DNA from 4 places in the Pseudomonas tructae genome. Region 3 is predicted to be linked to each of the others. Evidence: riboswitches for the same ligand, from Rfam matches in the RefSeq annotation. Region 3 holds a riboswitch; each other region holds the start of a gene.
The links. Region 3 has a riboswitch for cobalamin ahead of cobW (cobalamin biosynthesis protein CobW). Riboswitches for the same ligand answer to the same signal wherever they lie in the genome.

Region 1 (7,742 bases), 480 kb from region 3:
ATGCGGTAGGCAATGCCGGTACGCACCAGGCCTTCGCCGATCACGAACAGGGCGGCAATCAGCACCACGTTGGGGTCGCTGAAACCGGCCAGGGCTTCCTGCACGCTGATGATGCCCAGCAGCGGCAAAGCGACAATCACCAACAGGGCGACCACGTCCATGCGTGGCCGGTTGGCGATGAACAGGGCCACGGCGGTGAACAGCAAGCCGAGCACCCAGAGCAGATCGTGATTCATGCAGTCATCCTGATACCTGAAGGCTGCAAGTCTGGCAGAAATTCAGCGCGTGTTTGTTGATGTGCTGCAGCGCGCGGGGCATTGCGGCGGATTGGTGGTAGAGTTGCCTGCGTTTTTTATCATTCAGGGAAGACAGGTTTGGACCAGAACACCAGCAATTGGAAGGGTACCGCCCTGGCATTGGGTGTGATCGGCTGCATCACGCTGATCGGCTACATCATCTATTACACCATCAAGGTCAATGTCTTCCTGTTCTGGGATTACACGGCCTTCACCTACATCATCATCTGCCTGGGCCTGGTGTCCCTGTCGATGTTGGGTACCTTTCTGCTCAATCACCAGAACCCCGATACCAACGTGTTTGGCAGCCTGCTGCTGTTGGCGATGGCGGGTATTACGCAGGCGATTTTCGATTTGGAACTGTCGGTGTTTCTGTGCCTGGCCGGGCTGTATGCGGCCGGCGTGATCGGCCTTGCCATCGGATTTGCCAACAAGCGCGCAGTTGAAGCGGCAGAGGCCGACGAACCGTTGTAGTTCACTCCTGGCTCAATTGCTGGCGCAGTGCCTTGAGGTCGCGCGTATCGATGACCCAGGTGCGCGCCAGCTTGTCGCCGGGCCGTTGGCAATAGCGCGACTCGGCGCACAGCCAGACCACGATCAGGCCAAAGGCTGCCTCGATCGGCCGGGTGATGCCGCGCAGCAGTGCCTGCAACAGGCTCGGCGGCTGGCCGGCGCGGTTGATCACCGTCAGCCCCAACAGCAGCTTGCCCGGGGTTTGCCCGCGCATCAGGTATTCAAAGACCGGGAAGTACAGCAGTTGCATCAGCAGCATGCCGCCTTCGCCGTGGCCAAGGCCCAGCAGGGCCAGGGCGAACCAGGCGCCGAGGGCGAGCAGGGTATCGAGCAGCCAGGCGCCGATGCGGCGAATGATCAAGGTGGTGCGGGAGACGTGCATGGGGACGGTGCTGATCCTGACGGGGTGGGCGATGGTCGCATGCCTGGCGCGGCAAAGCACGACGCGGATGGCGGCTGGGTGATACAGTCGCGTTTTTTTGACGAGGGTGTGTCATGCGCGCAGTTTTGCTGGTGGTTGCGGCAACAGTATTGGCCGGTTGTGCGTCTTCGGCCATGGAGGCGGCACGCAGCCAGGCGCCGGCCATGCAGTTCAATTCGAGCAAGGTGGCGGATGTGGTTGCCCAGTGCATCCAGTTCGGTTGGCAGGACGAAGCGGTGTTTGGGGTTGATGCCAGCGGTTACCTGGAGCCTGGCAAGCAAGGCGGTTTCACCGTGTACACCCGCGAGGCCGAATTCTTTGCCGATATACGTGGCGATACTGGTCGCACCATCGTCAGCTACTATGCCACGTCCCACGACGACCTATCCCGTCGTCGCATCGCTGCATTGGCGACCTGCCTGTAGCTCGTTCTAGCGGGGCATGTACCTGAGCTGCCAGCGCCGTGGGATCTTCAGCGAGATCAAGCCCAGCGCGGCAGCCAGCAGGGCGCTGAACAGCAGGGCGGCAAGCTCGAATGCCTGCTCCAGCAGCACCCCGAGCACGGCGCCGACAAACATCCCGGTCCAGGGAATCAACTGCACCCGCCAGCCCTGACGGCGCTCACCCAGCAGCGCCCGGCCCAGGCCACGGCCGAAGCGCGAGAGCGCGCCGGTGACGTAGGTCAGGCCGATCGGCAGGCCGTTCACTTCTTCGACCACGGCGTTGATCATGCCCATGGCGGTCACCGCCGCCACCAGTGCCGGCAGTTGCGCGGCGCCGGGCAGCAACGCCGCCAGCGCCAGCAGCGCGGCGATGATCAGCAATAACGGGCACGGCCGGCGGCCGCTGAGGCGGGCGATCACCACCCCCAGGGCATTGCCGACGACAAAGGCCAGCAGCACGGCGGCAATGCGCAGAATCGGCGCAAGTTCGCCTGCGCCGAGCGATACCGCCAGGCGCGTGGTATTGCCGCTCATGAACGAGACGAAATCGCCGGTGGCCATGAAGCCGATGGCATCGGTCATGCCGGCCAGCACCGACAGGGCGGCGACAAAGTACAGACCGACCTTGCCGCGCAGGCGGGCGAGCGGGGTAGAAGGGGAGGTGGAACCTGGCAGCATCCTTGGCGCTCCCGACAGCAGATCAGTGGGCTTAACCTTGTCGCTTTATGCGAGCCTGCCAGTATACATAAGCTGTCTACTTGAGATTTGGGGCTGTGTTTCGGCCCATCGCGGGCAGTCCACATTGTGGGAGCGGGCTTGCCCCGCGATGAGCATCGGTATCTACACATCTCTAATCCTGATCTATGAAAAGGGCTCAGGGTTGGTCTGCGCATGTGTGCTGATCCAGTTGATGTGGTGAGGCTGCCGGCCCCTTCCGCCCTTACGGCGGGTCCCTTTTGTCTTGGCAAAAGGAACCAAAACCGCCTGCTCCTGCATCCGGCCCTGCGCTGCGCTTCGGGTTCCCTCCTTACGCACCGACTCCAGGGGCCGCGCCACACGGGCTTCCTGCCCGTTGGCGCTTTGCGGGCCATCCATGGCCCTCCACCCCCTCCATCGGTGCTCCACTCGGCCTACTGAAGTCGCTGCAGATCAAGATCAAGATCAAGATCAAGATCAAGATCAACAGCGCGGTGTGAACACAAATGTGGTGTGCGACCTCAGCCAGCAAGAGCGAAGCGAATTGTGCTGTTGATCTGGCTTTTGATTTTTCGCGATGTCAGTAGGCCGAGTGGAGCACCGATGGAGGGGGTGCAGGCCCATGGATGGGCCGTAAAGCGCCGAGGGACATGGATGTCCCTTCGGTGCGGCCCCCGGAGTCGGTGCGTAAGGAGGGAACCCGGAGCGCAGCGCAGGGCCGGATGATTGAGCGAGCGGTTTTGCTCACTTTTGCCAAGACAAAAGTGAGCCGCCGTAAGGGCGGAAGGGGCCGGCAGCGTCGCCACCTCAACTGGATAAGCACGCCTATCAAGAGTCAATAGGCTGACTCGCTACCGTGGAAGCCGGCGCTGCCGGCGATGGGCTGCAACGCAGCCCCGGTTCACCTCAGAATGTGTAATCCACTGTCGCAAAATACGACCGTGGCTCACCCATCAGCCACTGCTCGCCACTGTGCGCGGTGGCCGTATAACGGCGGTCCAGCAGGTTGTTCAACTGCAGGCCCAGGCGCACATCCGGCAGTACCTGCCAGCCCAGGTTGGCATCGACCACGGTAAAGCCCGGCACGCTCTGGGAGTTGGCGGTGTTGGCATAGCGCTCATCGACATAGCGCAGGCCCACGCCGGCATCGACGTTGTGGCTAAAGCCTTTGCTGACCCACAGGTTGGCGGTACGCCGTGGCACGTTGCTGGGGCGATTGCCGGCACGCGAAACGGTCTGCCCACCCACGGTCTGGTCAAAGTCGTCGTACTTGGCGCGGACCACCGAGGCGTTGGCCGAGACCTGCCACTGGTTGGCCAGGGCCAGTTCCAGGGTCGCTTCCAGGCCATCGGAGGTCTGCTGACCGGCCTGTTCTTTCTGGTGAGTGGTCGGGTTGTCGACCAGCAGCTTCTTCTTGACGATATGGTAGGCCGCCAGGGTCCACTCGCCACGGCCATCCCAGAACAGCTGCTTGAGGCCAAATTCGGTCTGCTTGGCTTCGGTCAGGTCGAACTGCTGCTGGCTCGGGCTCAGGGTGGCCAGGTCGCTGACGCCATCCTCGCTGGTGGAGTACTGGCCGTACAGGCTCAGTTCGTCGTTGACCGCGAACACCAGCCCGGCGCGCCAGTTGCCGCCGCTCAGGCTGCGGTCGCTACGGCTGTCGTTGACCAGGTTGGTGCGGTCGATATGGTTCTGGTCGCGGCGAATGCCGGTCACCAGCGACCAACGCTCCGACAGCTGGGTGCGGTTCTCGGCGAACAGGGCAAAGGTGCGGGTGGTGCTGTCGGATTGCGGGCGGGTCGGGTCTTTACTGTGGAAGTAGCCGGGCGCCGGGTTCCACGGGTCGATGAAATCGCCGCCGATGTCGTTGTACGGCGAGTTGCTGTCGATGCCGAAGCGGATGCGGTTGTACTCGGCGCCGACCACGGTCTTGCTGGCCAGGCCCAACAGCGAATGGTCGAAGGTGAAGCTCTGGCGGTCGCCGACCTGTTCCTGGTCGTGCTTGATCTCCAGGTAGCTGCCGCGCTCCAGTTGGCTAACGCCGCTGTTCCAGGTGTAGTCCTCGGCGTTGCGCCAATGGCGGCGGCTCTTGAGGTAGTACAGCTGGTTGCTGGCGCTGATCGCGTCGCTGATCACCCAGTCAGTGTTAAAGCGGGTCCACTCATCGTGGTAGTGCTGGGCCGAGTCCTTGAGGTTGTAGTTTTTCTTGCGCAGGCTGTCGCGGTAATGGCCGTCGATCAGCGGCGTGCCGAAGTAGTTCATCGGGTCGGCGTCACCGCGCTCGTGGGCGAGGGTAAAACTCAGGTCGTCGCTGGGGTCAAAGCGCAGGGCTGCGCTCATGGCCAGGTTCTTCGAATCGCCACGGTCGATCCAGCCGTTGCCTTCCTGGCGGTTGAGGGTCACCCGGTAGCTCAACTGCTCGCTCAGCGAACCACCGCTGTCCAGGCCCAGTTGCTGACGATCGTAGGAACCGTAGCCCAGGCGCAGGTGGTTGCGGATCTCGCCGGCAAACGGTTTTTTCGGGATCACGTTGATCACCGCACCGGTGGCGCCTTCGCCATACAGTACCGAGGCCGGGCCACGGATCACATCGATGCGCTCGACCATCCACGGGTCGACCGGGAAGCTCTGGGTACCGGCGCCGGTGTACATCCGCGAGCCGTCGAACAGGGTCATCACCGAGCCGTGGCCGCTGAAGCCGCGAGCCGACAAGGCGGTGTTGCCGTTGCCCGGGGTGGCCACCGAGGTGATGCCCGGCGAGCGGGTCACGGCGTCCTGCACGGTGAGGTTGTTGCGCCCTTCGATGGCCTCGCCGGTGAGGCTGCTGGTACTGGCCGGGGTGTCCATGGCGCTGAGGTTCAGGCGCGAGCCAGCGGGTAGCGGGGTGGCCAGGCTGACGGTTTCGTTGTCGCTGCTGCTGGTGATGGCCGTGGAGGGCAGGGCCAGGGCAGAGGGTTGGCTGTCATCGGCGAAAGCCGGCAAGGCGAAGGCCAGGCAGGGGGCCAGGGCATTGGCCGCCAGGGTGTGAAGCTTGGAGTTACGGGACATGTCGTTCCACAATCAACAGGAAGAATGAATCCCGGAGGGAACAACGCATGGAGGCATGGCGCGCGCAGGCGAACGCCAACCGGCCTGCGCCCGCCCACCGCGGGGTTGCCAAACAAAGGCTTCAGGCCGGTCTCCGGGCTTGCGAGGGTCATGAAGGCCTTCACCTTCCCATGCCAAGGCACAGTGGTGTTTCGAAGGCTTCGCTCGCTTACCGTTGCGGGGGCAGCGCCGGACTGGTCATGGAGATGACGCACCGGCTTCCCGTTTCACCCTGCGCACGGCGGCGCAGGACACCTGAAACTGGCGCGCATCTGAACACCGAAAACCTTTGCAGTCAACGGCTTGCGCATTTGCCCAGATCAGTTTCCAGTTGTTGATAGGCCTTTGAATATCGCGGGGCAAGCCCGCTCCCACAAGGTTGAGCTCAACGTCCGCGTTTGCGCGACACCACCGCCTCGATATTCTTGCGCCCGATCAGCATCGGCTGTTTGGGTTCTTCCAGCCACTTGTACATCACCAGGCTGTCCACCAGCCCCAGGCGTGCGTGGCGATAAGCGTTGGGCAAGCGCCCGACAATGGCGAAACCCAGCTTCTGCCACAAGGCCACCGCCACCTCGTTGCTCGACACCACCGAGTTGAACTGCATGGCGCTAAAGCCCAGCTCGCGCGCCAGGCCTTGGGAGTGTTCGCACATCAATCGGGCCACACCACGGCCACGGGCGGCATCGCAGACCATGTAGCCGCAATTGCTCACATGGCTGCCGGGGCCGGCGGCATTGGCCTTGAGAAAGTAGGAGCCCAGCAGCACACCGCCTTCTTCAGCCACCAGGGTGCGCAGTGGCGTTTCCAGCCACAACTGGCGGGCCTGTTCCTGGCTCATGGCCGGGTCGAAGGCATAGGTTTCGCGGGCACTGACAATGGCCTGGAAGGTTGGCCAGAAAAGCGCGAAGTCAGCGGCGGTCATGGGGCGGATGTGGATCATGGGGGTTCCTTGCAGCGTGAGCGGCGAGTCTGAAAGTGTTGGCGTTTGCGTGCAACTGTTTATGTGGTACTCGATGATGGCTTAATGACATCGCAATGATTACAATTCGCCCGACTGCACCGAGCAGTCAGGCCAATGAAGGCAAATCCGGATTGGAAATCTGCAGATGAGTATTCGCAAATGCATGGGTGTAGCTGCTCTGACAGCGGCTACGGTGTTGTCCGGTTGTGCAAGCATTGTAGGCGACAGCCGTTATCCGGTGGCGGTGTCGAGTGTCCCGCCTGGCGTTTCATTCGACATCCTCGACAAGGATGGCAAGCTGGTTCACTCCGGGAGTACGCCAAGTACTGTGACCCTCAAGTCCGGGCGCGGTTACTTCAAGGGGCAGACCTATACCCTGCAGTTCAGGAAGGATGGCTACACTGAGAAGTCGGTGACCCTCGATAGCGGTCTGAGTGGTTGGTACTGGGGCAATATCCTGATTGGCGGTCTGGTCGGCATGCTGATCGTCGACCCACTCACTGGCGCGATGTACAAGTTGCCCGAAGGTGTTTCAGCCGACATGGGCAGCCCTTTGACTGCGGGTCGAGCCCAGGGCGATCTGAACATCGTCATGCTCGATGCTGTGCCAGTCGCGCAACGTGCGCAATTGGTCCGGGTCAACTAAGCGACTGATCGACTGTGCGCCGGGGCAGGGCGCACAGTTGTCTTGATGATGGCGTTACTGGCTGGTCTTGCCCACAGCGTCCATGGCCCGTGCTGAATACACCAGCGCCGCCCCGGCGTTCATCGCCACCGCCACGCCCAGGGCTTCGGCGATTTCCTCGCGGCTGGCGCCGTGCTTGACCGCCTGGGCCGAGTGCACGGCGATGCAGCCGTCACAGCGGGTGGTGACGGCCACGGCCAGGGAAATCAGCTCGCGGGTCTTGGCGTCCAGGTGGTTGGTCTTGGCCCCGGCGCCGCTGGCGGTCATGTAGCCGTTCACGGTGTCGGGAGAGAGTTGCTTGAGATCGCCGATGCCGGCCATCAACTGCTTACGGTAGGCATCCCAGTCCATCATGCTCATTGTCTTCACCTTGGTGTGGTTGGCAACTAAGACAGTGAAGCCAGTTTTTCCGAAGGTGGGATGCCGTTGGTCATATCGCAGGGCAGATCAGATGTAAACAAACACCAGCACAAGCGCCGCCACCACCGCCCACTTCTCCAGGTAGTAACGGGTACGGTTGCGCTTCTTCAGTGCCTTGCCGCGCTCACGGATCTTGTAGATGCGGGTGAACAGGCGGTTGATACCGCCAGTCTTGTCGCCGGCATCATTGGGCGCTGCTGCTGCCGCCATGACATTC
Region 2 (7,742 bases), 770 kb from region 3:
TGCGGGCTTTCTTTTTCAGCAGGCTGCCCAGCTCCAGCACCTCGGCGATTTCCGTCACCTTCCGGTTAATGCGCGCTTCATCCAGGCCCTGGTTGCGTAGCGGGAAAGCCAGGTTATCGAACACCGTCATGGTGTCGTAGACCACCGGGAACTGGAACACCTGGGCAATATTGCGCGCCTGCGGCGACAGTTCGTTGACCACCTTGCCATCGAACAGAACCTGGCCGTGAGAGGGGCTGAGCAGCCCGGAAATAATGTTGAGCAAGGTGGATTTGCCGCACCCCGACGGCCCGAGCAAAGCGTAGGCACCACCCTGCTCCCAGACATGCTCCAGCTCGCGCAAGGCATAGTCGTCCGCGCCCTGCGGATCGCGGCTGTAGCTATGAGCCAGTTGCTGCAGGCGAATCTCGGCCATCAGGCTACCCTCGCTTCACGCAGGCCCGGCGCCTGCACCAACTGCCCGGCCAGGTCGAAGACAAACAGCTTGTGGGTGGGGATGAACACCCGGATCGGCGCATCGACGTGGTACTCGTGCACCCCCGGCAGGTGCAGCACCAAACGAAAGTGCTCGTTGCGCACATGCAGGAAAGTTTCCGAGCCGCTGATTTCCGCCAGCTCAACCAGTACCGCCAGTTCCAGGTCATCGTCGTTGGAGGGGACCAGGCTGATATGACTCGGGCGCACGCCGAAGCGATAGTCGCCATCGCCGATACGCTGCAGGTCAGCGTTCATGGCGAAATGCACAGCACCGGCAAAGCTCACTTCATTGCTACTGATGCGCCCGGGCATCAGGTTGATCGGCGGCTCGGAAAACAGTTCGGCCGCCAACTCCGTGCGCGGCTGGTGATAGACCTGGGCAGTGGGCCCACTCTGCACAATGCGCCCTTCATGAAGGATCGTGGTGGTGCCGCCCAGGGCCAATGCTTCGTTGGGTTCAGTGGTGGCGTACACAGCGATGCAATGGCGGGCAGCGAACAGCTCGCGCATCTCCTGGCGCAGTTCTTCGCGCAACTTGTAGTCAAGGTTCACCAGCGGCTCATCGAAGAGGATCAGCTCGGCATCCTTGACCAGTGCCCGGGCCATGGCTGTGCGTTGCTGCTGGCCACCCGACAGTTCCAACGGCAAGCGTTGCAGGTACGGCTCGATACGCAGCATCTGCGCGGTCTGCTGGACTTTCTCGCGGATCAGGTCCTCTGCCATGCGTGCCTGGCGCAAGGGCGAGGCAATGTTCTCGAACACACTCAGGGTCGGGTAATTGATGAACTGCTGATAGACCATCGACACATTGCGCTGGCGTACCGGGCGGCCGGTGACATCCTCGTCATTCATCAACACCCGGCCACGGTCCGGACGATCCAGCCCGGCCATCAGGCGCATGAGGCTGGTTTTGCCGGCCAGGGTGCGGCCAAGCAGGACATTGAACGAACCGGGCTCGAAACGCAGGCAAGCATCGTCGATGCACACTTGATTATCCACGGTACGGCTGACATGTTCGAGGGAGAGCGACATGGCGCGGCCTTTTTGTTGTTTTCGGGCAGGCGCCTGCAATAGAGCGAGATTCGTGCCAGCGCACACCAAGCCTTTGTCGGTAAACGACTTTCATAAACCAGGCCGTTCAGCACTGTTCACTGCTGAACAGCAATGAACAGCTGTGAAATTGACAATGAACAGGACTGAACAACACTGGATCACACAAAAACAACAACGCTGCCACCGGCAGAGGACGGGCCCATGGCCGCATCCAGCACCAGCCACGCGCAACTCATCCAGGCTTCCTGGGCGCGCTGTCGCGACTATGGCCTGGAGCACCAGTCGTTGCCGCAATTCGGTGAAGCGTCCAACGCTGACATCCGCGAACTGCTCGAACGCCAGCAGGCCCTGTTGAGCACCACCCGTGACGAGGTGATGCCCCAGTACGCGCACCTGCTTGGCAACTCCAGCTACCTGATCATGCTCAGCGACCACCAGGGTCAGTTGCTCGAGGCCTGGGGTACCCGCCGCTTCATCGAGCCGCGCCAGCGTCACGGTTTCAATGCCGGTGCCTGCTGGCGGGAGCAAGGGGTGGGCACCAACGCCATCGGCACCGCCCTGGCTACCGGCGAAGCCGTGCATGTCAGCCAGGATGAGCACTTTCTCAAGCTCAACCGTTTCATGACCAGCGCCGCCGCACCGTTGTTCGACGCCGAACGCCAACTGATCGGCGTACTTGATGCCTCCAGCGACAGCTACCTGCCTGCGGCGCAAACCCAGGGCCTGGTGCGGATGATGAGCCAGAGCCTGGAGAACCGCCTGATCCTTGCGCGGTTTGCCGCGGATTACCAACAGCTGAGCTTCAATACCGGCGCCAACAACCTCGACAGTCAATGGGCCGGGCTGCTGCTGTTCGATGATCAGGGCCGGGTCCTGGCGGCCAATCGCCGGGCCGACAGTTTGCTTGGGCAAAATCCGTTGCAGTGCACCTTGGAGCAGCTTTTCAGAACGCCATTGGCGCAGCTGTTGGCTCACCGCAACGAGCAGCCGTTTGCCCTGCAAGTGACCGGTCGCAACCGCTTTCACTGCTTGCTGCATGCGCCGACCCAACCCCCAAAGGGCGCAGCGCTCAGCCGTACCCCGCCAGGTTGCGACCCGCGCATCGCCAAGGCCCTGGCCCAGGCTGCAGTAATGCTGGAAAAAGACATCCCGCTGTTGATCGAAGGCGAAACCGGGGCCGGCAAGGAAGTCTTCGTCAATGCCCTGCACCGTGCCAGCAGCCGCGCCAATCAACCGCTGATTGCCGTGAACTGCGCGGCGATCCCTGCGGAGCTTGTGGAGTCCGAGTTGTTCGGCTACGAGAAAGGCGCGTTCACCGGCGCCCATCACAAGGGTAACCTCGGCCTGATCCGCAAGGCCGACCAGGGCATACTGTTCCTCGATGAAATTGGTGACATGCCTCTGCCGACCCAGGCTCGTCTGCTGCGCTTTGTGCAGACCCGCAGTATCCAGCCCCTGGGCAGCGGCGAAGCGACCCAGGTGGATATCCGCGTGATCTCGGCGACCAATCAGCACCTCGCCGACCAGGTGCGCCTGGGTCACTTTCGCCAGGACCTGTATTACCGCATTGCAGGCTTGAGCCTGGTGCTGCCGCCGCTGCGTGAACGCAGCGACCGCCTGGCCCTGATCGAACAGATACACCAGCAGTACCGCGACCCCGGGGTGCCGACACAGATACCCGGCAAGGTGCTGGAACTGCTGCTCCAGCACCCCTGGCCGGGCAACCTGCGCCAACTGGCCAGCGTGCTCCAGGTGGCGTTGGCCCTGGCGGGCAAGCACGCGCTTGCCGTGGAACACCTGCCGGACAGCTTCTTTGCCGAGCTGTCTGCCGCAAGTCCCCAGGCGCCAGTACTGACGCCACGGCCCCAGACCGACGACCTCGGCCAACGCCTGCAGGCCCTCAATGGCAATATCTCGGCCCTGGCCCGGGACCTGGGCATCAGCCGCACCACCTTGTACAAGCGCCTGCACGCCCAGGGCCATGGCTGCGCAGTTGACGAACGCCTGGGCTGATGGTCAGATGCCTGCCAGTTTCAGGTGCCTGCCGCCGCCGTGCGTCAGGTGAAACGGGAAGCCGGTGCGTCGTTATCGACCAGTCCGGCGCTGCCCCCGCAACGGTAAGCGAGTGAAGCATTCAATACACCACTGTGCCCACGGGCATGGGAAGGTGAATGTCTTTACGCCTCGCAAGCCCGGAGACCGGCCTGAAGCCCCACGACTGCACGCAGTCATTCAGGCAAACCTGCGGAGGGCGGGCACGAGCCGGCTCTCTGGCGCGTGTTGGCCGGGGACCCTGCTGTGCGCTTCGCGATTTTTTCGAGAAGTCCATGACAGCAACACCCCCCAAGCGTCGCCGCGGCCGCCTCGCCGAAGAGCAGATCCAGAGCAAACCCGAGTGGTCGCAGATCCCCGAACATAGCCGTCACGTTATGCTTTGCACCGGCCCGCGCTGTGTGCAACGCGGTGCCCTGCCCCTGTGGAAAGTCCTGCGTCGCGAGCTGCTGGTGGCCAACCGTATCGAAACCACTGACGGCGTGCTGCTGACCCGCAGCCATTGCCAATTCCCCTGCAACCTCGGCCCGGTGCTGACGGTGTACCCGGACCGCTGCTGGTACCGGGTGGCCAACGCCGAAGAGGCGCAACGCCTGGTGCGCGTGCACCTGATCGAGGGCCAGCCGGTGCCCGAACTGCTGCTCAATGGCCAGCTGTCATGAGGTGGGTCAGCGCCAGCTTGCTGGTGGTTATGAGCAGCAGCGCGATGGCCCTCGACTTTCAGAATTGCGGGCAGACCTGGCACCTGGCAGCGGAGCGTCCGCAGCGCATCCTGGCCCTCAATCAGCATGCGGCCGACCTGCTGCTGGCCCTTGAAGCCGGCCCAGCACTCGCCGCCGTCAGTTACATCGATGACAACCCGCAAGCGCTGGCCAGCGGTCGCTATCGCGGCGTGCCGCTGCTGTCGCGCCGCTACCCGGCGACCGAGGTGGTCTACGCCCAGGGTTATGACCTGCTGGTCGGCGGTTTTGCCAGTGCCTTTCGCGACAGCGACGGCGTAGCCCCGCGCACGACCCTGAAGGCCAACGGCATCGATACCTATCTGCTGGAGAACGCCTGCACGCCAGCAGCGCAAAACGGTTTTGCCGCCGTTGAGCAAGACCTGCGCACCCTCGGTCGCCTGCTGCAACGCGAGGCCCGGGCCAACCAGCTGATCGACCGCCAGCGCCAGGACCTGGCTGACGCACGCGCCATCGCCGGGCAAGGCGAGCCCCTTTCGGTGTTCTACCTCGACAGTGAGGTCAACGGCCTGCAAAGCGAAGGCAAGCGAGGCTTCATTACCCAACTGATCGAAGCTGCGGGCGGGCGTAACCTGTATGCCGAGATCGAGCAGAACCGGGTCACGGTCGATGCCGAAAGCCTGCTGCGCGCCGACCCCGACGTGATCATTCTTGCCGATGCCGTGTGGTCGCCCGCTGCCAGCAAGCGCGCCTTCCTGGGCAAGCACCCGGCACTCTCGCACCTGCAGGCGGTGCGCGACAATCGCCTGATCGACCTGCCCTTCACCCACCTGCTGCCCGGCGAACACAGTGCCAGTACCGCCTTGGGCCTGGCCCGACAGCTGCACGCCTTCAAGCAAGACCCGCCGTGAGCCATCACAGCAGATTCCGCTGCCAAACCCACTATTTCAGCTTTACCGGCTGAGCGCCCAACGCGCTTCAGCCGGGATTTATCCTTGATCACATCGACAATAAGCACACAGCCCACCCCGGATGCGTGCCTCGATGCAAACAACAAATACAGTCTTGATGATCCGCCCGGCGCGGTTCGCCTTCAACCCGGACACTGCCCTCAACAACCGCTTTCAGCAGGCTTTGCTCGACCCGGAGCAGGCACAGCATAAAGCGCTGCAGGAGTTCGATGGGTATGTCGACACCCTACGCCAGCACGGCGTCGACGTCCTGGTGGTGCAAGACACCCCGGCGCCGCACACGCCCGATTCGATCTTTCCCAACAACTGGTGGAGCAGCCACGCCGACGGCAGCCTGGTGCTCTACCCGATGGAAGGCCAGAACCGTCGCCTGGAGCGCAGCAAGGGTGTACTCAAGGTCCTCGAAGAGCGCTTCGCAGTCCGTCAGACCATCGATCTGAGCCCGCTGGAACAGCAGAGTATGTATCTGGAAGGGACCGGCAGCATGGTCCTGGATCGCGAGCACCGGATCAGCTACGCCTGCCATTCCGGGCGTACCCACACCCAGGCCCTGCGCCTGTTCGCCGAACAGCTCGACTATCGCCTGTGCCTGTTCCACGCCGTCGACCGCCAGCAGGCGCCGATCTATCACAGCAACGTGATGATGAGCGTCGGCCGCGGGCTCTCGTTGGTCTGCCTGCAGGCGCTGCCCGAGGCCCACGAGCGCCGTGCCCTTGAGCACTCACTGCGCGACACCGGCAAGGACATCCTGGCCCTGGACTTCGACCAGCTCGAAGGCTTCGCCGGCAACATGCTCGAAGTCCACGACAAGCAAGGCCAGCCGCTGCTGGTGATGTCGCGCAGTGCCTGGCGCTCGCTCAGCCCCGAACAGCGTCAGCAGGTGGAGCGGCACAGCCATCCGGTGGTGGTGAACATCGACCATATCGAGCGCATCGGCGGTGGCAGCGCACGCTGCATGCTTGCCGAAGTGCACCTGCCCGTCCGTCACTGATTACAACAAAGGAGTTCATCATGACCCGCTATATCGACGTTACCGACCTCAGCCGCCTGGTGCTGCACAAAGGCCTGAGCACCTGCATCAGCGAGATGGCCGAGTACATCCGTGAGGACTACCTGCGCTGGCACGACTTCGAGAAATGCGCCCGCCTGGCCAACCACTCGCCTGATGGCGTGATCGAGTTGATGCCGGTCTCCGACGCCAACCTGTATGCCTTCAAGTACGTGAACGGTCATCCGAAGAATACCCAGCGCAACATGCTGACAGTGATGGCCTTCGGCGCCCTGGGTGACGTCGATACCGGTGCGCCGGTACTGCTCAGCGAGATGACCCTGACCACCGCCATTCGCACCGCCGCCACCTCGGCCCTGGCCGCCCGCTACCTGGCACGCAAGGACAGCCGCAGCATGGCGTTGATCGGCAACGGCTCGCAAAGCGAGTTCCAGGCCCTGGCCTTCCATGCCCTGCTGGGCATCGACGACATCCGCCTGTATGACCTGGACCCTGCGGCCAGCGCCAAGCTGGTGGCCAACCTCAGTGCTTACCCGGCAATCAAGGTGAGCGTCGCAAGCTCCGTCGCCGAAGCGGTGCGCGGTGCCGACATCGTCACCACAGTGACCGCCGACAAGGCTTTCGCCACCATCCTCAGCCCGGAAATGATCGAGCCGGGCATGCACCTCAATGCCGTCGGCGGCGACTGCCCGGGCAAGACCGAGCTGCACCGCGCGATCGTCGAGCGCGCACGGGTGATCGTCGAATACGAACCGCAAAGCCGCATCGAAGGCGAGATCCAGCAGATGCCCGCCGACTCGCCAACCACCGAATTCTGGCAAGTGGTCAACGGCCAGGCGGCCGGTCGCGAAAACGCCGAGCAAGTGACCCTGTTCGATTCGGTGGGCTTCGCCCTTGAAGATTACTCGGCGCTGCGTTATGTGCTCGACGTGGCCAAGGCCCTGGACATCGGCAGCGAGATCGCCCTGGTTCCGGAGCTCAAGAACCCCAAAGACCTGTTCGCGCTGTTGCGTGCACCGGTTGAAACGCTGCAGAAAAAACGCGCCTGAACCCGACCGATTCTGCCGTGCCAGGGCGCGGCAGATCGGAAACTGCTGTAACTGAAGCCTAAACAGGAGGCGCTCCAGCCGATTCGGCTGACATACACGCTTTAACAGCAAAATCCGGCAGCCGTCGCCGGTTCAAACGACACAAAAAAAACGTCGTCATCGCGCATTCTGAGCCCGACCCGAGAGTCACTAAAAGACCAGAAGCGCATCACTGCCCTACATCAACTATAAAACTCAGGGATACTCATATGACTTCGCTGCGAAAGCTCCTCAGCGTGCTTCTCCTGCCACTGTGCGCAAGTGCGGTGCAGGCCAAGGAATGGACCGAGATCCGTTTCGGCGTCTACCCCGAATACCCACCTTTTGAATCCGTTGCCGCCGATGGCAGCCTGCAAGGCTTCGACATCGAGCTGGGCAATGCCATCTGCGCCAAGCTGCAAGTCAAGTGCAC
Region 3 (7,742 bases):
GCCGTTGAGCGTCTGCTCGATCAGTTGGCCGGCATACAGCTCCAGGCGCTCGCGGGTATCGCCCGCGGTGCGCCATGCCTCGTCCGATGTCACCAACAGCGCAGGCCGTGGCCCCTGCCAGGGCTGGCCAAGGTCGCAATCGAGCGGATCGAAGCCCAGGTTCAGCGCCTTGGCCAAGGCCCGCAACAAACTGCCGTTGGCCCCGCGTCCATCGCCCCGCTCGACCCGCAACAGGGCCAGCAGGGTATCGATGCGCAAGCGCCCGGCCGGCGACTCGCCAAACACATGCAGGCCATCGCGGATCTGCGATTCCTTGAGGTCGCACAGGTAGGTGTCCAGGCGTGGCAGCCAGATGGCAGCATCGTCCAGCGCGCCTTCGATCTGCAGCTCGCGGTCAATGTGATTGTCGCGCACCAGCGCGAGGATATCGCGCTGCAACTCCCGGGCCCGGCGCGGGTCGAGCAACTGAGCTTCGTAGTACTCGTCAGCCAGTAGCTCCAGGTGGCGCAACGGCCCGTAGGTTTCGGCGCGGGTCAGCGGCGGCATCAGGTGGTCGATGATCACCGCCTGGGTGCGGCGCTTGGCCTGGGCGCCCTCGCCCGGGTCATTGACGATAAACGGGTAGATGTTCGGCAGCGGGCCGAGCAAGGCATCCGGCCAACAGCTCGCGGACAGGCCAACACCCTTGCCCGGCAGCCATTCCAGGTTGCCATGCTTGCCAACGTGGATCAGCGCATCGGCGGCAAAGCCATGGCGCAGCCAGAAGTAGAACGCCAGGTAACCGTGCGGTGGCACCAGGTCAGGGTCGTGGTAGACCGCGCTCTGGTCCAGCTGGTAGCCCCGCGCCGGCTGGATGCCGACAAAGGTCAGGCCATAGCGCAGGCCGGCGATCATCATGCGCCCGCTGCGAAACATCGGGTCCTGGCTCGGCTCGCCCCAACGTTCGCGCACGGCAACCTGGTTGGCTTCGGGCAAGGCGGCAAAAGCAGCCAGGTAATCGTCCAGGGCCATGCTCTGCATGCACGGGCGCAGGTCGAGGCTGTCGAGGTCGTTGCTGACCCCGCCGAGCAAGGCCTGGATCAGCGCCGTACCGCTCTCGGGCAAAGGCGCCAGCGGATAACCTTGTGCCTGCAAGGCACGCAGGATAGTCAGCGCGGCAGCCGGGGTATCGAGACCGACACCGTTGCCAATGCGGCCATCGCGGGTCGGGTAGTTGGCCAGGATCAGCGCCACGCGCTTGTGCCCATTGGGCAGGCGCGCCAGCTCGCACCAGCGCCGCGCCAGTTCAGCGACAAAGTCCATGCGCTCGGGTTGTGCCCGGTAGCAGACCACGTCGGACTGGCTGCGCTCGCTGCGCCAGGCCAGGTCCTTGAAACTGACCGGCCGGGTAATGATGCGCCCGTCCAGCTCCGGCAAGGCAATGTGCATGGCCAGGTCGCGGGCGCCCAGGCCCTGCTCGCTGGCCTGCCAGGCCGGTTCGTTGTCCTGGGCGCAGATCGCCTGCAGCACCGGGATATCGCGACGGAACGGGCGCAGGTGCGGCTGCTCGGGGCTGGACTGGGCAAAGCCTGTGGTGTTGATGATCAGCGCGGCATCGACCTGGTCCAGCCAGTCTTCCACCTGTTGCAGGCAACCGGCTTCCTTGAGGCTGGCCACGGCGATCGGCAAGGGATTGAGCCCGGCCAGTTGCAAACGCTCGCAGAAGGTATCGATAAAGGCGGTGTTGGCCGCCTGCAAGTGCGAGCGGTAGAACAGGATCGGCACCACCGGTTGCTCCACCTGCCACTGCCCGAACCAATCCTCCAGCACTGCAGCAGCCTTGCGCGGGTGATACACCGCCGTACGCGGCAACTGTTGCGGCTCGCTCCAGGGGTAGTCGCACGCCAGGTACTGACTGGCCAGGCAGTTGAACAGGTTCAGGGCATTGGCCTTGCCGCCCTGGCGCAGAAAGTGCCAGAGCCGCTCGGCCTGATCGGCCGGCACCGTGCTCAGGCTGCTCAGTTCCGGGTCCGGGCGGTCGTCGCCCGGCACCAGGATCAGCTGTACACCACGGGCTGCCAGTTCCAGCAACTGCTCCACACCGTAGCGCCAGTAGCCGACGCCACCGTGCAACGACACCAGGATGACCTTGGCATGACGCAAGACCTCGTCGACGTAAAGGTCGACCGAGGCGTGATTCTGTACCTGCATCGGGTTGGCCAGACGCAGGCTGGGGAAATCCTCGGGCAACTGCTGGGCGGTTTCGGCCAGCAGTGCCAGGTGCGAATCACCGCTGCAGAGGATTACCAGCTCGGCCGGGGTCTGGCCGAGGTCGGCAATGCTGTCGTCCGGTACAAAGCCACCGGGCTGGGTCCGCAGCAGGTGCATGACTCAAGCGCCCAGGGCAGCGCGCAGGCTCGCTTCCAGTTGCAGCGCATCCAGCTCCTGGCCGATCAGCACCAGGCGCGTGGTACGCGGTTCTTCGCTGCGCCAGGCGCGGTCGAAATGCTTGTCGAAACGGGTGCCCACGCCCTGGATCAGCAAGCGCATCGGCTTGCCCGGAATCGCTGCGAAGCCTTTGACCCGCAGGATGCCGTGCTGCACCACCAGTTGGGTCAGGGCGTCGAGCAACAGGCTTTCATCGGCTTGCGGCAATTCGATGGAGATCGAATCGAAGGCATCGTGGTCATGGTCGTCGTGATCGTCACCGTCATGGTGCGAGTCGTGGTGAGTACGGCGCCCATCGATGTGCGCCTCGGACTCGGCGCCCAGGCCCAACAGCACGTCCAGCGGCAGACGGCCGCTGCTGGCTTCGATCACCTTGACCGCTGGCGGCAGCTCTTCTTCGACCTCGGCGCGAACCTTGGCCAGGTCATCGGCAGCGATCAGGTCGGCCTTGTTCAGGACCACCAGGTCGGCGCTGGCCAGTTGATCGGCGAACAGCTCGTGCAGCGGCGATTCGTGGTCCAGGTTAGGGTCGAGTTTGCGCTGGGCGTCGACCTGATCCGGGTAGGCGGCAAAGGTGCCCGCAGCAACGGCCGGGCTGTCGACCACGGTAATCACCGCATCAACCGTGCAGGCGTTGCGAATCTCTGGCCACTGGAAGGCTTGCACCAGTGGCTTGGGCAGGGCCAGGCCGCTGGTTTCGATGAGGATGTGGTCCAGGTCGCCGCGACGGGCCACCAGCTCGCGCATCACCGTGAAAAATTCTTCCTGCACGGTGCAGCACAGGCAGCCGTTGGCCAGCTCATAGACGCGGCCGCTGGCCTCTTCTTCGGTGCAACCGATGCTGCACTGTTTAAGGATTTCGCCGTCGATGCCCAGCTCGCCGAACTCGTTGACGATCACCGCGATGCGCCGCCCCTGGGCGTTGTCGAGCATATGCCGCAGCAGCGTGGTCTTGCCCGAGCCGAGAAAGCCGGTAACGATGGTGACGGGGAGTTTGGCCAGTGTTTTCATGTCGATGCCCTTGGCAGGATGGCGGGCATGCGGGACGATCGCCAAAGGTGTCACGCACCTGGCCTGTTCGCCACCGGATCACCCCGCCCGGTTGAATGTCGGAAACTGTTCGAGGCAGGTCTCCTGGCTTGCATTGCACCGGCCCCGGGGCCAGTCGCACGACGCCTTCCCGCAAGGCTTGCAGTGGCTGTGTCGAACGCTTGAATGCTTACAGTTGCGGGGGCAGCCGCGGCTTGAACCGCGTTCCCGTCTTAGCTTCGGCCAACGCCGAAGAACCTCGAAGCGGCTAGGCTACGCAGTGCCCGGTGAGCGGTCAACTGCTGTCACGATTGACGCCTGCCTGCGCCCGTGATTTGCTAAGGCCATTCGTTTGGGTGCCCTGTAAGGGTGAAACTGGGAAACCGGTGCGTCATACGCTTCTTTATTGAGGTGTACGACAAGTCCGGTGCTGCCCCCGCAACGGTAAGTGAGAAAAGCGTCAGTACCACTGTGCCCGCTGTCTGGCATGGGAAGGTGACGCCTGTGGTGTGGCCACCTGCCCCACCCTCACCAGCCCGGAGACCGGCCCAACGCTAGACCGAACAAACCCGCGGTGGGCGGGCGCTGTTGCAACCCCTGGGCGAATCGCGTGCAGGGGCTCGCTGCGCTTGCCTGTTGCCGACAACACCAAGAGGAAAGCGCCATGCGTACCAGTACCGCCAGTCATTCAGCCGTTACCCCTTCAAGCCTCAGCCAACGCCTGCTGGTTGCTGTCGGCGCTTCGCTGCTGGGCCTGTGCCTGGTGTACTTCGCCGGTTTCTCGCACATCGAAGCGGTGCACAACGCTGCCCACGATACCCGCCACAGCGCCGCCTTCCCTTGCCACTGAGTGCTGCCCCGATGATCAAGCGTATTGCCAGTACCGCAGGCTTTACCGGCCTGCTGGCCGCCCTGCTGCTGACCCTGCTGCAAAGCTTCTGGGTCGCGCCGCTGATTCTTCAGGCGGAAACCTATGAAAGCGCCGCGCCAGCGGTCGAGACGGCCCATGAACATGCCGCCGGCACCGCCGAGCATCATCACGACAGCGAAGCCTGGTCGCCGGAAGACGGCTGGCAGCGGGTGCTGTCGACCACCGGCGGTAACCTGGTGGTGGCGGTCGGTTTCGCCCTGATCCTTGCCGCGCTCTACAGCTTGCGCGCACCGAAGACGGTGATCAGCGGTGCGCTCTGGGGCCTGGGCGGCTTTGCCGTGTTCTGCCTGGCACCGACCCTGGGCCTGCCACCGGAACTGCCGGGCACCGCTGCCGCCGACCTGGCCCAGCGTCAGGCCTGGTGGGTCGGTACCGCTGCCGCCACTGCGGTCGGGCTCGGGTTGATTGTGTTCGCTCACAACTGGCTGCTGAAAGCTCTGGGCGTGGTGCTGCTGGTGGTGCCCCATGTGATCGGCGCGCCGCAACCTGAGGTGCACCAGATGCTCGCCCCAGAAGCCCTGGAAGCCGAGTTCAAGGTCGCATCCCTGCTGACCAACGCCGCGTTCTGGCTGGCCCTGGGCCTGATCAGCGCCTGGCTGTATCGCCGCTCCAGCCAGGCCTGACGGGATGCAGTTGTACCTCGGCCTGGGTTGCCGTCGCGGCTGCCCGGCCGACGCCCTGGGTGAGTTGCTCACCCGCACCCTGCTCGCCCATGACCTGCCGCCCGGCGCGGTCATGGGCCTTGCCAGCATTGACCTCAAGCACGACGAACCCGGCCTGCACGCGCTGGCCCGGCGCCTGGGCGTGCCGCTGCTGTTCTACAGCGCGGCGCAATTAGCCGCATTCGAACACCACCTGAGCCATCGTTCTGCTGTGGCCTACCAGCACAGCGGCTGTTATGGCGTGGCCGAAAGCGCCGCCCTGGCCCTGGCCGCGCAGTTTGCTGGCCAGCCACGCCTGCTGGTACCGCGGACCTTGCAGGCCGACGCCAGCCTGGCATTGGCCTGCAGCAGTGATTTTCGCTGATAATCAGCGCTTTCCAGCCAAGGACACCCCATGACCGTCTATTTCATCGGCGCCGGCCCCGGCGATCCCGAGTTGATCACCGTCAAGGGCCAGCGTCTGATCCATCGTTGCCCGGTGATCATCTATGCCGGCTCCCTGGTGCCGGCCGCCGTGCTCGAAGGGCACAGCGCGCAGACGCTCATCAACAGTGCCGAACTGCACCTGGCGCAGATTATCGAGGCGATCAAACAGGCGCACGACCAGGGCCTGGATGTGGCCCGGGTACACAGCGGTGACCCGAGCCTGTACGGCGCCATCGGTGAACAGATCCGCTACCTGCGCGAACTGGGTATTCCCTATGAAATCATCCCAGGCGTTACCGCCGTGGCCGCCAGCGCCGCCCTGCTCGGCTGCGAACTGACCCTGCCCGACATCGCCCAGACCGTGATCCTCACCCGCTATGGCGACAAGTCACCGATGCCCGCAGGTGAGCAACTGGCCGACCTGGCCCGTCACCGCAGCACCCTGGCGATTCACCTGGGGGTCAAGCACCTGGAGAAGATTGTCGAGGAACTGCGCCCGCACTACGGCGGTGATTGCCCGATTGCGGTGGTTCATCGCGCTACCTGGCCGGATCAGGACTGGGTGCTGGATACGCTTGATGGTATTGTCCGGCAGGTACAGGCCAAGGGTTTTCGCCGTACTGCACTGATCCTGGTCGGCCGGGTACTGGCCAGCGACAGTTTTTCCGAGTCGGCGCTGTATCGCGCCAGCCATGCCCATCTCTATCGCCCCTGACAAAGGATCTGATCATGCTCGAACTGCGCCCCAACTGTGAATGCTGCGGCACTGACCTGCCCGGCGACAGCCAGGATGCCCTGATCTGCTCGTTCGAATGCACGTTTTGCAAGGATTGCGATGAGCGTCAGCTCAAGGGCCAGTGCCCCAATTGCGGCGGAGAGCTGGTCAAGCGACCGGCGCGCTCGGCGGCCAAGCTGGTCAACAACCCGGCCTCGACCCAGCGGATCGTCAAGGAACACGGCTGCACAAGCCACTGAGCTAGTGGGAGCGGGGTTGCCCCGCGATAGCTTTCTGTCAGCTATATCGCTTCGCGGGGCAAGCCCGCTCCCACAACAAGTCCGCTCTGCTCACGGGGTCTGGTACTGGCTCAGGTATTTGTCCAGGGTCGCCTTGTCGCCACTGTCATCCCCCGCCACCTGCCACAAGCGCCGCTCGATGCCCTGGGCCAGCAGGTGCCCCACCGCTGCCTCGATCGCCGACAGTACGCACAGCTGCGCCGGCTCGTTGGTGGTGTAGCCGACCTCGGCTTCCAGCAGTTTCTTGAATTCGATGAACTTGAACACCCCGGCGCTGCGCCCGACCGAGTAGATGGTCTTGCTGGTCATGACGTTGGCCAGGACCTGGCCGCTGCGCACGTCCACCGCCCGCAGGTTGACCGAGACCTGGTCGACCCGGTACTCGCGCGACAGGTCGATGCCCAGGTAACGCGCGCCCTCGCCGCCACTGCGCACGTTGGTGTCGTAGGCAATGATGCCGCCTTCCAGCATCAGGTTGGCCGCCTGCAGCGGTGGCAGTTCACCAAGGATGTTCACCGGGGTGTCGGGCTTTTTCTGCGAGGCGCGGATGATCTTGCGTTCGGTCAGCAGGTTCTGCAGCCCCTCGCGTTCGAGTACCACGAACCAGCCGCTGGCCTGCAGGGCATCCATCAGCATGCTTGCCGCACCCTGGGTGACGCTGGTGGAAAACGAGCTGGCCGGGGTCGGTTTGTATTGCCCGGTCTGGTCGCGAAAGCCGTACACCACCGCCATCAGCCGGCCCTTGGGCCGCGGCATGTTGAGCAGGTCGTAGTAGGTCGAGGCGCGTGGCGTCAGGGTCGGGCTTTCGCTGTCCTGTTCGGCCGACATCGGCTCGCGCAGGCTGCAGCCTTGCAAGGCGGCCAGGATCAGCAGTGTGCTCAGAAATCGTTTCATGGCTGTTTCTCCCCGTTGTCCCGCCCCGTCAAGGGGCCAGGCCGTTGACCTGGATTTCCGAAATCTCACCGGTGACCCGGTCGGTGACCTGAATACTCAAGGCCCCCGAGTCGTCGATGACATTGATGATGAAGGCGTCGGTCTGCAGGCTGCCGGTATTGCCGTTGTTGATGTTGGTCAGCAGTTGCGACAGCAGGCGCGATTCCAGCTGGCTGGTGAAGCGCTCCAGCGCCGAGGTGCTGGCGAAGGCCGAAGCGCGGTCCTTGATCGCCGGGTCGTCGTGATCGTTCTGCGCCTGGGCGTTGTTGAGCAACCAGGTGCCGTTCAACGGGTTGCCGCCGAACGCCGGGTTGACCGGG
Region 4 (7,742 bases), 1.6 Mb from region 3:
ACCACCACCAGCACATCGAGGCTGTCGAGGTAGTAATCGACCTGATCTTGCGACAATTCACGCACCCGGTGCCCGGCACGGCGCCAGCCTTCGGCGTGCTCGGCATAACAGGGCGACAGCACACCGACCGTGCCGGGGCGGCGCAGCCGTGGCAAGGCCTGGATCGCGGCCTGGGAACCGGCCACCGGCAACAGGTGCTCGACCTGGTAGTACGCACAGGCCGCCTGTTCCAGACCGTCGTCGGTTTCCGGCAAGCGTGCCCAGGCGTGCAACGGAATCTCGGGGATTGCATAGGGCCAGGGGGCAATGCCGCTGGACAGGTCCAGCCAGTTTTCGCGGGCGATGCCATATTGCTGGACTGCGCGTTGCAGGCGACCACCGTGTTCAAGCATAGAATTCAGCCCCCAGGCACAACAACAGCAACCACAACCATACACCCTGGCAAACCAGGCGCCAGCCGCGCCCGATAGCCTCGGCATCGGCCTGTGGGCCCTCGCCCAGTTGCGGGCGCTCATGCAACTCGCCGTGATACACCGCCGGGCCGCCCAGCTCGACGCCCAAAGCCCCGGCCCCGGCCGCCATCACCGGGCCAGCATTGGGGCTGTCCCACAACGGCGCCTGGCGTCGCCAACAGCTCAGGGCCAGGCGGGTTTTGCCCAGCAGTGCGTAGGTCAACGCCACCAAGCGTGCCGGAACATAGTTGAGCAGGTCATCGATCTTCGCAGCGGCCCAGCCAAAGCGTTCGAAGCGTTCATTACGATAGCCCCACATCGCGTCCAGGGTGTTGCTCAGGCGGTATAGCACCACCCCGGGGACACCGGCGACGACAAACCAGAACAGTGCGGCGAACACCGCATCACTGCCGTTCTCCAGCACCGACTCGGTGGCGGCGCGAGCCACGGCAGTTTCATCGAGTTCGCGGGTTTCACGGCTGACCAGATAGCCCACCCGCTGCCGCGCCTTTTCCAGATCACCCTGGCGCAAGGCTTCGGCCACTGGCGTCACATGTTCACCAAGGCTGCGCAGGCCCAGGGCGCAATACAGCGCCAGCACTTCAATCAGCCAGCCGATGTACGGTAGCCAGGACAGCAGCATGGCGAGGAAGGTCAGCGGCACCACGGCCAGGAACCAGGCCGTAACCCCATGACTGCGCCAGCCACGCCCGCCGGCATTGAAGCGTTGCTCCAGGCGCGCAGCGAGGCGCCCGAAGGCCACCAGTGGATGCCGGCGTTTGGGCTCACCCAGCAGCGCATCCAACGCCACCCCGGCCACCGTCAGCAAAGCCACACTCATCAAGACTCTCCCCACTGGTTTTCAAACAACAATTCATGCAGCGGCCGCGCCGTGGCCCAGCCTTCGAGCACCAGCATGGGTGCCGGGTAGAACACCTGCACCGGGCCCAGGCACAGGATCGCCAGCGGTTTGGCGCCGGCCGGCATGCCCAGCAGCGTGGCCAGGGCCTGGGGCTCGAACAACGATACCCAGCCCATCCCCAGGCCTTCGGCGCGGGCCGCCAGCCAGAGGTTCTGGATTGCACAGGACAGCGACGCCAAGTCCATTTCCGGCAAGGTGCGACGGCCGAAGATATGTGCGTCACGCTCATCCATCAGCGCAGCGACCAGCAGCTCGGCGCAGTCGTTGATGCCCTCGACCTTGAGTTTCATGAAGTCGTCGGAACGCTCACCCAGCGCCTGCGCGGTGCGCAGTCGCTCCTCTTCGACCAGGGCCTGGATACCTTGGCGCAGTTCAGGTCGGGTAATGCGAATAAACCGCCAGGGCTGCATCAGGCCAACGCTGGGGGCCTGATGCGCGGCTTCAAGCAGGCGGGCGAGCACTTCAGGGGCCACTTCGCCACCACTGAAGTGGCGCATATCACGGCGCTCGCCGATGGCGCGATAAACCGCAGCGCGCTCGGCTGCGGTAAAAGCATGCTCGTTCATGGACACAACAGCGCCGCCGATGCCTGGGGGTTGGAAGCAAAGTAGAAATGCACGTAGGAAGCCGTCAGCCGGCCGCAGCGGTACACCGCCTCGGCGCCCCGGCCACCGTTGGGGCTCTGCCCACGGGCAATCGGTTCAAGCTCGGTACTGGTTAGCGAATGATGGTAGGTGTGCCCGCGCAGGGTACCTTCCGGCAGCTCTACCGCTTGCAGGGCCAGGGCCGCCAGACGCTTTTGCATCACGGCCTCGCCAGCCAGCAGGCCAAGCAGCTCGGCGCGCTCACCGGCCACATCGGTCAGAGCATCGAGCAGGTAGAGCATGCCGCCGCATTCGGCGAGCAATGGTTTACCAGCGTGATGGTGGCCGCGAATGGCCTCGAGCATCGGTGTGTTGGCGGCCAGCGCCTGGTGATGCAGCTCCGGGTAACCACCGGGCAGATACAGGCTGTCGGCCGGCGGCAAGCTTGCGTCATGCAGCGGTGAGAAGAACGCCAGCTGCGCCCCCATGGCGCGCAACAGGTCGAGGTTGGCGCCATAGGTGAAGGCAAAGGCCTCGTCGCGGGCGACCGCAATGCGCACGCCTTGCAGCAAAGGCTCGATGGCAACTTCGCTCGGCGCGGCGAAGCTCACCGCCGGCGGCAAAGCCGCATCGCAACTGGCACCCAGAGCAGTTGCAGCGGCATCCAGGCGCGCATCGAGGTCGTTCAGCTCACTGGCCTGGACCAGACCCAGGTGGCGGCTCGGCAGCTCGATGCCGGTTTCTCGCGACAGCCCGCCATACCAGCGCAGCCCTTGGGTCAGGCTGCCTTCAAGCAACTGGGCATGGCGCAGGGTACCGACACGGTTGGCCAGTACCCCGGCAAACGGCAGGTCCGGTTGATAACGCGCCAGGCCCAGGGCCAGGGCGCCGAAGGTCTGGGCCATGGCCGTGCCATCGATCACCGCCAGCACCGGTACGCCAAAATGTCGGGCCAGGTCGGCGCTCGATGGCGTGCCATCGAACAAGCCCATGACCCCTTCGATCAGGATCAGGTCAGCCTCGGCCGCCGCTTCCCACAAAAGCCTGCGGCTCTCCTGCTCGCCGACCATCCACAGGTCAAGCTGATACACCGGCGCACCGCTGGCGCGCTCAAGGATCATCGGGTCGAGAAAGTCCGGACCGCACTTGAATACCCGGACCTTGCGGCCCTGGTTGCGATGCAGGCGCGCCAGCGCGGCAGTCACCGTGGTCTTGCCCTGGCCGGAAGCCGGTGCGGCGATCAACACCGCCGGGCAATGGCGCGCATCACTCATAGTTCGACGCCCTTCTGGGCGCGGATGCCGGCCTGGAAGGCGTGCTTGAGCATGCCCATTTCAGTGACGGTGTCGGCCAGTTCGATCATTTCATCCTTGGCCGCACGACCGGTGACGATTACGTGCTGCATTGGTGGGCGGGCCTGCAGGTCGCTGAGCACCTGGTCCAGGTCGAGGTAGCCATGCTTGAGGGCGATGTTCAGCTCATCGAGCAGCACAAAGGCGATCGACGGGTCCTGAAGCATCTGCCGCGACACTGCCCAGGCGGCTTCGGCAGCGGCGATGTCACGCTGGCGGTCCTGGGTTTCCCAGGTAAAGCCCTCGCCCATCACGTGGTAACGCACCTGCTCGGGGAAGCGCCGGAAGAACAGCTCTTCACCGGTGCTGTTACGGCCCTTGATGAACTGCACCACACCGCACTGCATACCGTGGCCCATGGCCCGGGCAAGCATGCCGAAGGCCGAACTGCTCTTGCCCTTGCCGTTGCCGGTAAGCACCAGCAGCAAACCGCACTCGTTGGGGGAATTGGCAATGCGCTCGTCGATCACAGCCTTTTTACGCTGCATGCGCGCCAGGTGGCGTTCGTCGCGTTCGGTGGATTCAGTCATGAGGTTCTCCGCAAACCACTGTCGGCCGACCCGCAACGAACGTGGCAGCCCATGGCTGCACAAAGGGCGCGAAGGAATCGGCGTGACAGATGAATGGATATGGCAGACGGAAAACGCGCAGGGCTGCGGCACAGGCCGGAGGAACCGCGCATCACCCTCCGTGATGCCGTTGACTGTTACAGGCCGGTCTCCGGGCTTGTGAGCGGGGTCATGAACACCCGGGGCCGCGCGCCTTCCCGGGGTTACGACCCCAGTGGCCCTGCGCAGCCTTGACTCACTTACCGTTGCGGGGGCAGCGCCGGATTCGCGCGCCCTGCGCGCCCACCGGCTTCCCTGTTTCACCCTGCCAGGCCACAGCCTGCAGAGCACCTGAAACAAGTCGCGAAGGTTAGAGGGTTGCACCCGGAGCGTCAATGAAAGGCGCTGAACTGGCCTGGATCAATGGCGCCTTTGTCATCTTGTGCAACACTGACTTCAGTGATATCAAATAGCCACAATCTCGGCTGTACTCGATCACAACTACAAGGGAGAGCAGCATGCAAGGCCTGATCATCAATAACCCGCGCCTGGAATTCCTGCGCCCTGCCCTGGAACGCTGGGTCGATTGCATCGACCGCTTCAACCAGACCCTCGGCGATGGCGAGGCGCCCTACTGGCACGGCGCCCAGGCTAACCTCGGCCTACTTTGCGCCGCAGCCTGGCAAGCTGAGCTGGTGACCCTGCAACAGCATCAAAGCCGCAAGCAGCGCGAGGACGGTGACCGTGAAGGCCGCTGCGACCTGTACATTGCCAGCCGTGAAGAAGCCGCCTACCTGCAAGCCAGCCAGCGCTGGCCGAAAATAGCCAAGCTCGACCTCAACAACGCCCTGGCCGAGACTGTATATGCCGCCCGGCAGATCGCCGCGCCGAGCCAGCTCAAGGTTGCCGCGCTGTTCGCCAGCCCCTGGAAAGCCGGCCAGCACGCCAGCCCCGAAGAGCTCCAGGACTTGGTCGACGACCTGCAAAAACACAACGCCTGCGCCATTGCCTGGTACTTCCCCTACGCCTACCGCAAGCTGCACAACGAAGCCGGCCAGTATCACCCCGGCATCGCCCTGCTGCTCAAGCAGGCCTGAAACGGGCGAGATCAGCGCTTACGGCACAGGGTCAAACCATCTCCAATCGGCAACATCGACAAGTCCACCCGCAGGTCATCCTTGAGCTTATGGTTCAATGCCTGAATCGCGCGGGTGTCTTCGCTGTCCGGCTGTTTCTCCAGCACCCGCCCGCTCCATAAGGTGTTGTCGAACAGCACCAGCCCACCATGACGCAGCAAGCGCAGCGCTTCTTCCAGGTAGTGCGGGTAGTTGGCCTTGTCGGCATCGATGAAGATCAGGTCGTAGCGCTCTGCCGGCAGGGTCGCCAAAGTCTGTAACGCCGGCGCCAGGCGCAGCTCGACACGCTCGGCAACCCCGGCCTCTTGCCAGTAGCGCCAGGCCACGGCGTTGTAGCTACCTTCAAGATCACAACAGAGCAACTGCCCGTGCTCCATGGCCTGAGCCATGCACAGAGCGCTGTAGCCGGTGAAGGTACCCACCTCGATCACCCGTTGCGCACCGATCAGGCGCACCAGCAGCGCCAGCAGTTGCCCCTGCTCCGGCGCCACCTGCCAGCGCGCTTCGGGCAGCGTCTGGGTTTCAGCGCGCAAACGGGCGAGCAAGGGTGTCTCGCGCAGCGACACGCTTTGCAGGTAGTGGTAGAGCGAATCGTCGAGGTAGAGCGTCTGAGCGGTCATCGTCTACCTCGAAAGGTTCAGGGGTTGCGCGCCAGGTGCGCAGGCTGCAGCACGCGCTTGGCGTTCAGGTAGGTTTTTTGCCAGTAGCTGTTGGACAGGTAGTCCAGGCGCACCGTTCCGCCGGTGGCTGGAGCATGGACGAAGCGCCCTTCTCCGACATAGATGCCGGCATGGCTGACCTGGGAGCCGCCGTTGGTGGCAAAGAACACCAGGTCACCGGACTGCAGGTCGTTGCGCTCGATGCTCGGGGCGCGGATGCCGATCATTTCACGGGTCGAGCGCGGCAGCGAGATGCCAGCGGCATCGCGGTACACATAGCCAATCAGGCCACTGCAATCGAAACCCGAGTCCGGGGTGTTGCCGCCCCAGCGGTACGGCGTGCCAACCAGGCCCAGGGCGCGAAACAGCACGTCTTCGGCAACCGGGGAGAAATACACTTGCGGGGCCATGATCGCCGGCTCAACCACTTTACGCGGGGCCGGGGCATGACTTGAGCAGGCACCGAGCAGTGCCGCGAGGGAAAGTACAGCGAGGCGCGCCATCATCGCCATGGTCAGAACATCCTGTCTGAAGCCGCTCCGGCTTAGAGCCGAAAATAGTTGAGAATTTAGATTAGACGCTTTCTGTAAACACGCACGGCGACGAGCTTTTCAGCTACGTCGCCGTGATCGAACCTGTCGCAGGATCAGTTGCGCGAGAGGGTAGTCGCAGCCGGAGCCATGGCCAGTGCACGCTTGGCTTCGATGAAGGTCTTGCTCCAGTAGCGATCACCGAGCTTGTCGATGCGCACACCACCGCTGCGGCGGCTGCTGGAGTGGATGAACTGGTCGTCACCCAGGTAGATCCCGGCATGACTGACGCGGCCACGACCATTGGTGCTAAAAAACAGCAGGTCACCAGGCTTGAGGTTGTTGCGAGCAACCAGCGGTGCCTTGACGTTGATCATTTCGCGGGTCGAGCGCGGCAGATTGAGGCCGGCTTCTTCGCGGAACAGGTAGCCGATGAAGCCGCTGCAATCAAAGCCGGTGTTCTCGGAGGTACCACCGAAACGGTAACGGGTACCGATCAGCGACATGCCGCGCTCGAGAATGTTGTCGGCCAGGGCTGGCAGCTGGTAAGGCTTGCTGCTGGCGAAATCTTGCAACTCTGCTTCGGCAGCCAGTTCTTCCTCGAACGTCGCCTGGACGGAGGATTTGGTCAAGGCTTGCGCGGAAACCTGTTGCGGTTGAACCTGCTGCTGCGATACGGGACCGGTGGTCGCGCAGCCAAATAGCAGGGTCACGAGTGCGAGGGGCACGAGGGGTGCGAAGCGATTTAGCATGGGCACGACCGTGTCTGGAATTTAAAGAAGCCGAGACTATGCCTTCTATCGCATCGATTTGCAAATTCAATCGAAAATAATGTGACTTTTATGTGTCGAGGCTCTAGCCCCTGCCTTACCAGCCCAAAGTCTCTTTCAAAAACGGGATGGTGAGCTTGCGCTGAGCCTGCAAGGAAGCCTGGTCGAGGCGTTCGAGCAGGTCGAACAGTGCACTCATGCTGCGGGTACCGCGGGTGAGAATGAAGTGCCCGACCTCGTCGGTCAGGTGCAGGCCACGGCGCGAAGCACGCAATTGCAGGGCGCGCAGCTTGTCTTCGTCAGACAGCGCGCGCATCTGGAAGATCAGCGCCAGGGTCAGCCGCGACTTGAGGTCAGCGAGCTTGATCGGCAACTCCCGGGGCGAGCTGGAGGCCGCGAGCAACAGGCGTCGACCGCTGTCACGCAAACGGTTGAAGAGGTGGAACATGGCCTCCTCCCACTCCGGCTTGCCGGCAATCACATGCAGGTCGTCGAGGCAGACCAGTTCGTACTGTTCAAGGTTATCGAGCAGTTCGACACCGCGGTCGAGCAGTTGCGCCAGGGGCAGGTACACCGCCGGCTCACCCAGTTGCTCAAAGCGCAGGCAAGCAGCTTGCAGCAGGTGGGTACGGCCCACGCCTTGCTTGCCCCACAGGTAGATCAGGCTTTCGGTCCAGCCGGCGTCGGCTTCGCAGAGTCGCTCGACGTAGCCCAAAGCGGCGGCGTTGGCACCCGGGTAGTAGTTGATGAAGGTGGCGTCATCACGCAGACGCACACCCAGGGGCAACT

Region 1: it holds a riboswitch for cobalamin, as region 3 does, so the genes downstream of both, EXN22_RS11600 (TonB-dependent receptor) here and cobW (cobalamin biosynthesis protein CobW) in region 3, are expected to answer to the same signal.
Region 2: it holds a riboswitch for cobalamin, as region 3 does, so the genes downstream of both, EXN22_RS10195 ((2Fe-2S) ferredoxin domain-containing protein) here and cobW (cobalamin biosynthesis protein CobW) in region 3, are expected to answer to the same signal.
Region 4: it holds a riboswitch for cobalamin, as region 3 does, so the genes downstream of both, cobO (cob(I)yrinic acid a,c-diamide adenosyltransferase) here and cobW (cobalamin biosynthesis protein CobW) in region 3, are expected to answer to the same signal.

The regions. Positions count from the first base shown of each region.
Region 1 is NZ_CP035952.1:2,503,661-2,511,402, forward strand. It holds gene EXN22_RS11575 (SLC13 family permease) at 1-236, opposite strand, end outside; gene EXN22_RS11580 (hypothetical protein) at 375-770, shown strand; gene EXN22_RS11585 (RDD family protein) at 772-1,191, opposite strand; gene EXN22_RS11590 (hypothetical protein) at 1,305-1,655, shown strand; gene EXN22_RS11595 (YoaK family protein) at 1,662-2,351, opposite strand; gene EXN22_RS11600 (TonB-dependent receptor) at 3,276-5,417, opposite strand; cobalamin riboswitch at 5,525-5,730, opposite strand; gene EXN22_RS11605 (GNAT family N-acetyltransferase) at 5,842-6,399, opposite strand; gene EXN22_RS11610 (hypothetical protein) at 6,566-7,066, shown strand; gene EXN22_RS11615 (carboxymuconolactone decarboxylase family protein) at 7,121-7,465, opposite strand; gene lpxO (lipid A hydroxylase LpxO) at 7,553-7,742, opposite strand, start outside.
Region 2 is NZ_CP035952.1:2,207,321-2,215,062, reverse strand. It holds gene EXN22_RS10210 (ABC transporter ATP-binding protein) at 1-415, opposite strand, end outside; gene EXN22_RS10205 (ABC transporter ATP-binding protein) at 415-1,509, opposite strand; gene EXN22_RS10200 (sigma-54-dependent Fis family transcriptional regulator) at 1,732-3,543, shown strand; cobalamin riboswitch at 3,549-3,752, shown strand; gene EXN22_RS10195 ((2Fe-2S) ferredoxin domain-containing protein) at 3,858-4,244, shown strand; gene EXN22_RS10190 (ABC transporter substrate-binding protein) at 4,241-5,173, shown strand; gene ctlX (citrulline utilization hydrolase CtlX) at 5,307-6,224, shown strand; gene EXN22_RS10180 (ornithine cyclodeaminase) at 6,245-7,291, shown strand; gene EXN22_RS10175 (ABC transporter substrate-binding protein) at 7,540-7,742, shown strand, end outside.
Region 3 is NZ_CP035952.1:2,980,336-2,988,077, reverse strand. It holds gene cobN (cobaltochelatase subunit CobN) at 1-2,367, opposite strand, end outside; gene cobW (cobalamin biosynthesis protein CobW) at 2,371-3,438, opposite strand; cobalamin riboswitch at 3,535-3,733, opposite strand; cobalamin riboswitch at 3,793-4,022, shown strand; gene EXN22_RS13660 (CbtB domain-containing protein) at 4,121-4,306, shown strand; gene EXN22_RS13655 (CbtA family protein) at 4,318-5,010, shown strand; gene EXN22_RS13650 (cobalamin biosynthesis protein) at 5,015-5,413, shown strand; gene cobM (precorrin-4 C(11)-methyltransferase) at 5,444-6,190, shown strand; gene EXN22_RS13640 (DUF1272 domain-containing protein) at 6,205-6,450, shown strand; gene EXN22_RS13635 (CsgG/HfaB family protein) at 6,541-7,383, opposite strand; gene EXN22_RS13630 (curli assembly protein CsgF) at 7,412-7,742, opposite strand, start outside.
Region 4 is NZ_CP035952.1:4,560,339-4,568,080, forward strand. It holds gene cobD (threonine-phosphate decarboxylase CobD) at 1-392, opposite strand, end outside; gene cbiB (adenosylcobinamide-phosphate synthase CbiB) at 385-1,293, opposite strand; gene bluB (5,6-dimethylbenzimidazole synthase) at 1,293-1,946, opposite strand; gene EXN22_RS20880 (cobyrinate a,c-diamide synthase) at 1,937-3,232, opposite strand; gene cobO (cob(I)yrinic acid a,c-diamide adenosyltransferase) at 3,229-3,840, opposite strand; cobalamin riboswitch at 4,005-4,228, opposite strand; gene EXN22_RS20890 (hypothetical protein) at 4,377-4,955, shown strand; gene EXN22_RS20895 (O-methyltransferase) at 4,967-5,614, opposite strand; gene EXN22_RS20900 (C40 family peptidase) at 5,632-6,165, opposite strand; gene EXN22_RS20905 (C40 family peptidase) at 6,300-6,935, opposite strand; gene hda (DnaA regulatory inactivator Hda) at 7,051-7,742, opposite strand, start outside.